DNA from 3 places in the Catenuloplanes indicus genome. Region 3 is predicted to be linked to each of the others. Evidence: riboswitches for the same ligand, from Rfam matches in the RefSeq annotation. Region 3 holds a riboswitch; each other region holds the start of a gene.
What was found. Region 3 has a riboswitch for cyclic di-AMP ahead of J2S42_RS19795 (coiled-coil domain-containing protein). Riboswitches for the same ligand answer to the same signal wherever they lie in the genome.
Positions count from the first base shown of each region.

Region 1: it holds a riboswitch for cyclic di-AMP, as region 3 does, so the genes downstream of both, J2S42_RS12490 (C40 family peptidase) here and J2S42_RS19795 (coiled-coil domain-containing protein) in region 3, are expected to answer to the same signal.
Region 2: it holds a riboswitch for cyclic di-AMP, as region 3 does, so the genes downstream of both, J2S42_RS22440 (C40 family peptidase) here and J2S42_RS19795 (coiled-coil domain-containing protein) in region 3, are expected to answer to the same signal.

Region 1 is NZ_JAUSUZ010000001.1:2,785,629-2,789,210, reverse strand. It holds gene J2S42_RS12495 (MurT ligase domain-containing protein) at 1-765, opposite strand, end outside; cyclic di-AMP (ydaO/yuaA leader) riboswitch at 1,145-1,304, shown strand; gene J2S42_RS12490 (C40 family peptidase) at 1,310-1,852, shown strand; gene mraZ (division/cell wall cluster transcriptional repressor MraZ) at 2,310-2,741, shown strand; gene rsmH (16S rRNA (cytosine(1402)-N(4))-methyltransferase RsmH) at 2,923-3,582, shown strand, end outside.
Region 2 is NZ_JAUSUZ010000001.1:4,990,404-4,993,985, forward strand. It holds gene J2S42_RS22430 (C40 family peptidase) at 1-106, shown strand, start outside; gene J2S42_RS22435 (LamG domain-containing protein) at 432-1,130, shown strand; cyclic di-AMP (ydaO/yuaA leader) riboswitch at 1,259-1,432, shown strand; gene J2S42_RS22440 (C40 family peptidase) at 1,447-2,433, shown strand; gene dcd (dCTP deaminase) at 2,476-3,054, opposite strand; gene J2S42_RS22450 (pyridoxamine 5'-phosphate oxidase family protein) at 3,113-3,582, shown strand, end outside.
Region 3 is NZ_JAUSUZ010000001.1:4,410,380-4,413,961, reverse strand. It holds gene J2S42_RS19800 (glycoside hydrolase family 65 protein) at 1-1,014, shown strand, start outside; cyclic di-AMP (ydaO/yuaA leader) riboswitch at 1,231-1,361, shown strand; gene J2S42_RS19795 (coiled-coil domain-containing protein) at 1,379-2,359, shown strand; gene J2S42_RS19790 (HAD family hydrolase) at 2,587-3,261, opposite strand; gene J2S42_RS19785 (ribosomal protein bL36) at 3,562-3,582, opposite strand, start outside.

The sequences.
Region 1 (3,582 bases), 1.6 Mb from region 3:
GGTGGCCGCGTTGCCCAGGTTGACCCGGCCGGGCAGCTGGAGCCGGATCAGGTGCCAGGCGCCGGACGGATCCAGCACGCCGTCGTCCTCGACCACCCACTGCGGCGCGGGGCGGCGCAGCGGGCAGCCGGTGCACCACCACTGGCCGTCCTGCCGCTCGATGGTGGAGCCGCACTCCGGGCACACCCAGGAGTCGTCCTGCCAGCGCTGACCGGCGCTGAACCAGGAGACCGTGGGGGAGTTGCCGGCCGCCCAGACGATCATCGGGTCGTCCGCGTTGCCGACGATCGCGACCTCGGGGTGCTTGGCCAGCGTGGTGCGCCAGAGCTGGGCCATCATCGCCACCTCCTTGGCCCGGTCCAGCTGGTCCCGGGAGAGGTTGAGCAGCGCGATGACCCGGGGGCGGGTCTCCTCGATCACCTGAGGCAGGTAGTGCTCGTCCACCTCCAGCACCGCGTACGGCGTGTCACCGGCCTTGGCCAGTGCGGAGGTGTGCCCGGTGGGCATGTTGGCACCGAAGGAGTTGGTCGCCACCGGGCCGAGCACGCCCAGCGCGGCCGCGGTCAGCCGGGTGGTCGTGGTCTTGCCGTTGGTGCCGGAGACCAGCGCGATGGCGCGGCCGGCGGCGAGGTGCTCGAGCAGGTCAGGATCGATCTTGAGACCGATCCAGCCACCGATCACGGACCCGTCGCCCCGCCCAGCCGCGCGGGAGAGCGCGGCGGCGGTGCGGGAGACCTGGGTCGCGACCTTGGCGCGGAGGGGCATGTTGCCTTGCGTCACCCGAGCGAGGTTACCGGACCGGTACCGCTTCACCATCGGCTCGTTCGGCCCCTTGCGGCCTGCCCGGGAGTACGTGTTGATCACGCTGGTCTTATCCGCGGTGTGACGCCGGCCCGTGTGGGAAGCTTCACCGGGTTCGATATACGGAGAGTGAGTGCGCGGGGCCGTGCCGTGCCGGAATATCGGGCACCCGACACGTCGGGGGCGAGGGCCGGGCATGCCAACCTCGGAGAGTGACCGATCGATGGCGCGGGCGTGCTCCCGAGGTCCGCTACAAACGATGAGCCGGTGCGCGATCCGCCCGCCGGTCGCGCCGGCCACGGGACACGCCGAACCCTGCCCGTCCCGGGCGACGCGACATTCCACCCAGCACATGGCAATCGAGGGCAGGGGCGGGGGAACCACTCGCAATCCGCACGACGGCTCGCTCGCGGGCCTTGGGGTGAAGCCCGGCAGTGTGCCGGGCCGGGCATCCTCGGCGCCCGAACCCGACAGCTAACCCCGCAGGCGTGCCGGAAGGACACCTTTCGTGCAGCACCTCAGCCAGAACCCGGACGTCCGGAACGCGATGCCGAGACCGGGCAGCACGCTCCGGCTCCGGGCCAGGCGTTCCACTCTGCCCGCGCGCGCCTCGATCCTGGCCGCCCTGATCGGCATCTGCGTCGCCGCCGGTCAGCTGGCCACCCCGGCACCCGCCGGCGCCGCGCCGGCGCCGGGCAAGGCCGCCGCGGTCGTCGCGCTCGCCAAGAGCCTGTCCGGCAAGCGCTACCGGGCCGGCGGTGCGAGCCCGGGCGGCGGCTTCGACTGCTCCGGCTTCACCATGTACGTCTACCGGACCGCGGCCGGGAAGAAGCTGCCGCACAACGCGAACCGCCAGCAGCGCGCCGGGGTGGCCGTGTCCAAGGCCCAGGCCCGCCCGGGCGATCTGCTGATCTTCCGGAAGGGCGCGCACGGCTATCACGCGGCGATCTACGCGGGCGGCGGCTACATGTACGACGCGCCGCGTCCCGGCGTGCGGGTGGGCAAGCACAAGATCTGGTCCCGTGCCTATGTGGTGCGCCGGGTCGTCTGACGCTCCGCCGGAAAGGGCCCCGCCGATGTCCGGCGGGGCCCTTTCGCGCTTTCGCAGCGCACTCGCAGCCGTCGCACAGCGCTGACGGCAGGAGATCGTTTGGCGACCGCATGTGTGCGTCCAATCCCTCCACTTCCCTCCACGCAATCGTCCAGACGCCTGCACACCCCGGAAAAACCACCCGAAATGTCCGGATAAAACGTGCGGGATGCGTGTCGATCCGAACGGATGTCGGAAAGAAGACGGCCCGTCGGGGCCAAAGCCCTCCACCTCGCGCAACCGTCTGTGACGTGCTGTTTTGCACTCCCGTACCCCTTGACTAGGCGCCGTTTCCGGTTGCGGGTGGAGGGAAGTGGAGTAAAGTGGGGCCACATGGCGGGGTCGTGGAGAGCCCGCCGGCCCGAGTGATCAGCGGCACCGCGAATGCCGCCGGCAAGGGCGAGGGGGTGACGCCGCGATGTTCCTCGGCACGCACACCCCGCGCCTGGACGACAAGGGCCGGCTGATCCTCCCGGCCAAGTTCCGGGACGAGCTGGCGGGAGGTGTCGTGATCACCAAAGGGCAGGAGCGCTGCCTCTACGTCTTCCCGATGCCCGAGTTCCAGCGGATCTCGGAGGAGCTGCGGGCCGCACCGATGACGCACAAGGCGGCGCGGGCCTACAGCCGGGTCTTCTTCGCCAGCGCGCACGACGAGGTGCCGGACCGGCAGGGCCGGGTCACCATCCCGGTGCTCCTGCGAGAGTACGCGCAGCTCGACCGGGAGCTCGTCGTGATCGGCGCCAGCACCCGGGTGGAGATCTGGGACAAGCAGGCCTGGGAGACGTATCTCGCGGAGAGCGAGGACGACTTCGCCGACATCGGGGAGGGGGTGCTGCCCGGCGGGCTGTAGTCGACGGGAAACCCGTACTGCGAGATCTCCAGCCGCTCGGCGCTCCTGGCACCCCTTCCCCGGTGTCAGGCGCGACGGTGGTGACGCCAGGAGGGCGGATGGGGATCTGGCGGTACGGTCTTCGTCGCACTGCTGGCGGGCATTGCGTGAAACGAATCGTCACCAGGTGATGGGGGTCGACATGGGGGTGCCCGAGCCGGAGCTCGTGGCCGAGGGTCGCGAGTGGCAGGCACGGGGCACACATGTGCCCGTGCTGCTGGAGCGGTGCCTGGCACTGCTCGCCCCCGCGCTGACCGGCGACGCGCCGGTCTATGTGGACACGACCCTGGGTCTCGGCGGGCACGCCGAGGCGATCCTGACCGCGAACCCACGGCTGACGCTGATCGGCCTGGACCGGGACACGGAGGCGCTGGAGCACTCGCGCCGCCGGCTGGACCGGTTCGCCGATCGCACCCACCTGGTGCACGCGGTCTCCAGCGAGCTGCCCGACGTGCTCGAGCGGCTCGGATACGAGCAGATCGACGGCGCTCTGTTCGATCTCGGCGTCTCCTCGTTGCAGCTCGACGCGCCCGATCGCGGGTTCGCCTACGCCCAGGACGCTCCGCTGGACATGCGGATGGACCAGGACCGTGGCATCACCGCGGAGGACGTGGTCAACGACTACGAACCGGGCGCGCTGGTACGGGTGCTGCGGGTGTACGGCGAGGAGAAGTTCGCCACTCGCATCGTCTCCGCGATCGTCCGGGAGCGGGGGCGCTCCCGGATCACGTCCACGGCCCGGCTCGCCGAGCTGGTCCGGGACTCGATTCCGGCACCAGCCCGACGAACCGGCGGAAACCCA
Region 2 (3,582 bases), 580 kb from region 3:
CTACCTGGGCGGCGGCATGATGGTGCACGCGCCGCAGCCCGGCATGTCGGTCGAGGTGCTCAGCATCAGCGTGATGCAGGTGGTCGGCTTCCGCCGATACGTCTGACGCCACACAGTCCAGCGCGGGAGCCCGCACCGGTACGTACACCGGTGCGGGCTCCTGCTTTTGCATGATTTTGCCGTGAGCCGCGGTGGATGGGCCGGGTGCCGCAGCCGGCAATCCCCACAATGGGGGAATGTCCGAAACACGCCGTATGCCGGGAAAGCTGACGGGCCGGGTGGCTGCGGTCGCCGTGGGAGGGGCGGTGCTCGCGCTGCTCACCGGCGCGATAGTGGCTTCCGGCGGCGACCCCGCCCCGACTCCGTCCGCTTCCCCCTCCCTCTCCCCGTCGCCCGTGTCCTCGGAGCCGGCCGCGGCGCCGGAACCCTTCGTGGACGATGGCGGGATCGAGGTGGTGCCGTCGGCCTCCACCGAGGTGGCGCGGATCGCGCCGGGCCCGGTCTCGGTGCGGTACACGTTCGACGGCGGCGCCGGCCGGCAGTTCCTGGACGTCACCGGCCGATACGGCATGCGGGCGCGCACCGCGGCCGGTGGCGCGCTCCGGCTGACCCGGCACGGCGCCGGCTGGGCCGCGACCTTCCCGGCCCGCTGCACCGCGCTGCCGCAGAACTGCCCGCGCGCGATCCTGGAGGGCGGCGACCCGGCCACGCTCAACCCCGGGACCAGGCGCCTGCGCTACGGCGCGTCCGTGCTGATGCGGCCCACCGACACCGCGGACGGCGCGAACGTGGTGCAGAAGGGCTTCTCGGTCGGCGGCGGCACCCAGTACAAGCTGCAGGTCGACGGGCTGGACGGCCGGCCCAGCTGCGTGGTGGCCAGCCCGGCCCGGATCTACCGGGTGATCGCGCCGGTCCGGGTGGCCGACGGGCGCTGGCACGCGGTCGGCTGCACGCGCGCCGGTGGCGCCCTGTCGATCACGGTGGACGGCGTGGCGCGCGGCACGACGAAGCTGCCGGCCCGGCTGTCCATCGCGAATACCGAGCCGCTGCGAATCGGCGGTAAGAGCGTGACCGCCAACAACGATCAATATGCCGGTCAGGTGGACGATGTATATGTGGCGATCAATTGACGTGACGTACGGCGACCACCCTTTCACGTACCGATTTTTGGGCTAGATCCGCTTGCGGTGTCCGTTTTGCCTCTCTAATCTTGGGGTTCGCCGGGCTCGATGACGCGCGATCATCAGCGGTCGCCGCGAGCCTGACACCGCCGAATCATCCACCCGATGAACCGGGGACCCAATCAGCACTCGGGGTGAATCCGCCGGCCGCGGCCGGCGGTAGGGCGATGACCCTGTGGTGGGCGCTACTGCACCGGCCCTCACCCGCCCGAACCCGTCAGCTAACCCGGTAGGCGGTCAGGGACACAAGGGAGCACACACTTCGGTGGCAGGCATTGCCGCACTCCGAAACCGGTCCGTCCTCGTCGGCGCCATGTGCGCGCTGACCACTGCGCTGGTGGTCACGCTCGGCGGCACCGCCGCCCACGCGGAGCCGAGCGTGACCGAGGTGGAGAAGCAGATCGATGAGGCGTGGACCCAGCTCGAGCCCACGGTCGAGAAGCACAACTCCACCCGCCAGGAGCTGCAGAAGAAAAAGAAGCAGGCCGAGGTGCTCGGCGCCAAGATCAAACCGTTGCAGGCCGAGGTCGACCAGGTCATGAACCGGGTCGGCGTGATCGCGGCGGAGGAGTACAAGACCGGCCCCGCCAGCACGCTCGGCTCGATCCTGGTGACCGGCTCGCCGACCACGCTCACCAACCAGCTCGAACTCCTCGATCACTTCGCCCGTACCCAGGGCCGGGAGATCGCCGAGGTGGTCGCGCTGAAGGAGCAGCTGGAGGCGGAGAAGGCGCCGCTTGACGCGCTCGTCGCCGACCTCACCAAGCAGGAGGCGGAGCTGGCCAAGAAGACCAAGGAGATCAACTCCAAGGTCGACGAGCTGCAGAAGCTCCGGCTCCAGATCTACGGCAACGGTGGTGGCGGCGAGCTTGCCCCGGCGCCGTGCCCCTACGAGTACCCCGGCGGTAAGCGCGGCGTCGTGATCAAGTTTGCCTGCGCGCAGATCGGATCACCGTACGTCTGGGGTGCGGCCGGACCGGATGCCTACGACTGCTCCGGCCTGATGCTCGCGGCGTACAACCAGGTCGGCATCTCGTTCCCGCACAACGCGGCCGCGCAGCGCGGGCTGATGCGGTCGGTGAGCCGCGCCGAGCTCCAGCCGGGCGACTTCGTCTTCTACCGCGCCGACCTCAGCCACGTCGGCATGTACGCCGGTGACGAGTGGGTGGTGCACGCACCGAACCCCGCGGAGCCGGTGCGGATGATGAAGATGGACGCGATGCCGGTGCACAGCTTCGGCAGTCCGCTCTAAGGTCTTCTTGTGGGCCGCCCTCGCTCGACGGGGGCGGCCTTCTTACGTCGTGGGCCAGGTGCGCCAGTTGCGCCACGAGCGGCTCGGCGTCGGCCCGCGCTGCCCCTGGTAGCGGGAGCCGTAGACCTCCGACCCGTACGGATGCTCCGCCGGCGACGACAGCCGGAAGATGCACAGCTGCCCGATCTTCATGCCCGGCCAGAGCGTGATCGGCAGGTTCGCCACGTTCGACAGCTCCAGCGTCACGTGCCCGGAGAAGCCCGGGTCGATGAACCCGGCCGTCGAGTGCGTCAGCAGGCCCAGCCGCCCCAGACTGCTCTTCCCCTCCAGCCGCCCCGCCAGCTGATCACCCAGCGAGATCACCTCCAGCGTGGAGGCCAGCACGAACTCACCCGGGTGAAGCACGAACGGCTGACCCGCCGGCACCTCCACCTCGGATGTCAGGTCGTCCTGCTGCACCGCGGGGTCGATGTGCGTGTACAGGTGGTTGTTGAAGACCCGGAACAGCCGATCGAGCCGCACGTCGATGCTGGACGGCTGGACCAGCGCGGCCTCGAACGGATCGAGGGCGAGGGTGCCGGCCTTGATCTCGGCGACAAGGTCCCGGTCGGAGAGCAGCATCCGGACACACTATCTCGCATGCTGGCCGTTCGAACGCGTGTTCGAGTAGGATCGTCACATGGCTACCTGGACCGCTTTCGCCACCTCACAGCCCGGTTTGGCCGCCGCCATCCGCACCCTCATGCAGCAGTACGGTCCGGGCCTTGGCTACCTCGCCACCGTCCGCTCCGACGGCGGCCCCCGCGTCCACCCGGTCTCCCCGGTCATCACCGACGAGGGCCTCTTCTGCTTCATCGTCGACTCCCCGAAACGCCGCGACCTCGACCGCGACGGCCGCTACGCGCTGCACAGCTTCCCGCCCGAGGACAGCGACGACGAGGCCTACCTCGCCGGCCACGCCCACCCGGTCACCGACACCGCCCGCATCACTCGCCTGGCCGGCGACCTCCGCGCCGAACCCCACGTCGACTGGCGCCTCTACGAATTCACCATCGACGTCGCCATGCTCGCCCGCCACGGCCGAGGCGGCGCCACCCCCCTCGCCACCGACACCACCACCGCCCGCCCCGCCGTCCAGGTCTGGCGCGA
Region 3 (3,582 bases):
CACGACTACGGGTTCGACCTGCTGATCGAGACGGCGCGGCTGTGGCGTTCGCTCGGCCACCACGATCGGCACGGCCGCTTCCACATCGACGGTGTGACCGGCCCGGACGAGTACACCGCCGTGGTCGACGACAACATCTACACGAACCTGATGGCCCAGCTGAACTTCTACGCCGCGGCGGACGTGGCGCTGAAGTACCCGGACAAGGCGCGCGCGGCCGGCGTCGACGACGAGGAGATCGCCGGCTGGCGGGACGCGGGCGCGGCCGTGCACCTGCCGTACGACCACGAGCTGGGTGTGCACCAGCAGTCCGAGGGCTTCACCCGGCTGCAGGAGTGGGACTTCGAGGGCACGCCGCAGGAGAACTACCCGCTGCTGCTCAACTACCCGTACTTCGACCTGTACCGCAAGCAGGTGGTGAAGCAGGCGGACCTGGTGCTGGCGATGCTGTGGCGCGGCGACGCGTTCAGCGACGAGGAGAAGCAGCGTAACTTCGCCTACTACGAGGCCCGCACGGTCCGCGACTCGTCGCTGTCCGCCTGCACCCAGGCGGTGCTGGCCGCGGAGACCGGTCACCTGGAACTCGCCCACGACTACCTGGGTGAGGCCGCGCTGATGGACCTGCACGACCTGCACAACAACGCGCGCGAGGGCCTGCACGTGGCGTCGCTGGGCGGTTCGTGGATCTCGCTGGTGATGGGCCTCGGCGGCATGCGCGACCACGGCGGTCAGCTGACCTTCAACCCACGGTTGCCGGAGCGGATCACCCGGATGGAGTTCGCGCTGCTCTGGCGCGGGCTGCGGCTGCGGGTGGACGTGCGCAGCGACGAGGTCACCTACTCGCTGCGCAACGGCACGGGTGAGAAGAGCGTCACACTCGTGCACCACGGCGAGCTGGTGACGGTGTCGGCGGACAAGCCGGTGACGATGGGAATCCCGGAGCGGACGGGCGTGGGACCGGAGCCGCATCAGCCCGCGGGCCGCGCCCCGGCTCGTCGCGCAAGCTCTCTGTAATTGCCTGCTCGACGATTAGTGCAAGGAAGGCCGTCTCGGTTCGCCGGGGCGGCCTTTCCCGTATCGCGTCGATGTTTCTCTATGTTTTCCGGTCATTGAGCGGGCACTTTGCGTCACTATAGGGAATTCTTAATTTTACGGATCTTGAGCGGTCGTCCTTGGCGCGACTGGGTAGTCTTGCCGCCGGTTGTCATCGGCGGGCACGCCCGGTGCCCGTGGCGACCACCGCCAAATCGCTCAGCGAGTCGGGGAACCACGTTTGTGGGGTGAATCCGCGTCAGCGGTAGGGGTGTCGTTCCCATCCCGAACCCGTCAGCTAACCCGGCCGGCGGTCCGAGAGAGGAACATGATGCGCCTACGGCGAATGGCAGCGCTTTCGGTGCTGCTGGCGACTGTGGCCACGGCCGCGCTCGCAACGCCCGCCTACGCGATCGACGAGGGCGGCACGGAACAGCTCAGGGAACAGCTCGACGCGGCCAGCAAGGGTTTCGTCGAGGCGAAGAACAAGCTCGCGGCCTCGGAGAAGCGCCAGAAGGAGCTGACCGAGGAACTCAAGACGATCGAGGCCGACCTCAAGACGCGTGAGGCGACCGTCGGCGAGCTCGCCGGCCGCACCTACCGCAACGGGCGCCTCGGCCCGATGGTCGCGATCCTCAACGCCTCCGAGGGCGAGGGCTTCATGGACCGGGCCACGCTGCTCGAGACCATGGCGATCAACCAGGAGAAGCAGGTCCGCGAGCTGGTCGTGGCCAAGGACGAGGCCTCCCGTGCGAAATCTGCCATCGACAAGGAGATCGGTGAGCAGAAGAAGCAGGTCGAGACCATGGACAAGCGGAAGAAGCAGGCCGAGAACGCGCTGAAGGCCGCCGGCGGCGGCGCCGCGGCGAACGTCGAGTCCGGCAGCGGCTCCGCGGCGGTCGCGGTCGCGGTCGAGCGGGCTGCCGACGGGTCGTTCCCGTCCGAGAGCTGCACCGTGGACGACCCGACGACCGGCGGCTGCATCACGCCCCGCACGCTGCACGCCTACAAGCAGACCAAGTCGGCCGGCTTCGACCATTTCGTCTCCTGCTACCGCAGCGCCGAGGACGGCGGCGAGCACCCCCGCGGCCGCGCCTGCGACTGGTCCGCCCAGGCCAGCGGCTTCGGCGGCGTCGCCGTCGGCGCGGACAAGGCCTACGGCGACAACCTGGCCAACTTCTACATCAAGAACGCGGACCGGCTCGGCGTGCTCTACGTGATCTGGTGGAGCCAGATCTGGCTACCGTCGAGCGGCTGGCAATCGTACGCCGGCGGCGGCACACCCTCCGGCGACCATACGAACCACGTCCATCTGTCGATCATCTGACGCAACGGAGCCCGCGGCCGCCCACCGCGGGCTCCTTCGTTTCCACCGAAGCGAAATTCCCGACTCTCTTCCCGCATCCGGCGTGGTCGCGCTGGGCTTGCTCCCGCGGGCACCGGTCGTCGCCCAGCGGCTCCTCCCCGCCGGTTCGCCGGCGATCACCCCGAACCCCACCGCCGTTCCAGTGGCCGCTGTCGCCGCCGGCCGCTGCCCGTTAACTGCGGGTGTGGTCAGAAGTGGTTGCGCAGGGTGGTGAAGGAGGGGAGTTCCAGTACGCCCGTGTCGGCTGGGTCGAGGGCGGCGTGCTCAAGTTCCCACGTGTGTGGATGCGGGATGAAGACCGCGTTCCAGCCTGCTCGGCGGGCCGGGATGATGTCGGATTTCGGGGAGTTGCCGATCATCCACGTGGTGGCCGGGTCGAGTGACAGCGACTCGGTCAGTGCCAGGTATGTCGGCAGATCCTTCTCGCGAACCACGTGCACGCTACCGAAATGCCCGGCCAGGCCGGATGCGGCCAGTTTGCGACGCTGTTCCGTGTCGTCGCCCTTGGTCAGCAGCGCCAACTCGTGGCGGGTGCCGAGGTCGGCGAGCGTTTCCGCGACCTCCGGCATCAGCTCGACCTCGTCGAAGACGAGTGCGGCGGCCAGCTCTTCGATCTCGCGGCGCTCGGCGTCGGTGGCCGGGCGTTCACTCAGCTTCTCGAAGCACTCGTGCAGATTGCGCAGGAACACGCGGCTGCCGTAGCCGTGGGTGGCGGCGTTGGCGCGCTCGACGTCGTTGAGTACGGCGCGGATCGCAGCATGGTCGAGCGTCGGGTGAGCGAGCCAGGCGAGGAAGTCGTCGACCACGCGGATGAACAGGACGTTGTTCTCCCAGAGCGTGTCGTCCGCGTCGAAGACCAGCATGCCCACCATGCGATCACGCGCGCGGCGTCCATGTCGCGCGAGTTTCCTGAGGTATTGGCCACAGCGGACGCGCCTTCTCTCGTCGGCCACGACGCGCCGCCGCACCGGGCGATCCGGCGGGCGGCGCCCGCGCCGCGGCCGAACACGATCGAGGTCGCGGGTCGCACGGCCCGGCGGGCCTACGGGCTGACCGGGCCGGTGACGCTCATTCCGCACGGTGCGGCACGGGTTCAGATCGTGAATGAGGCGCCTCCCGGGAATGGGAGACGCCTCGTGGTTGAACGACGCCGGAAACGGGGATCAGCCCTGGCGGCCGTTCCA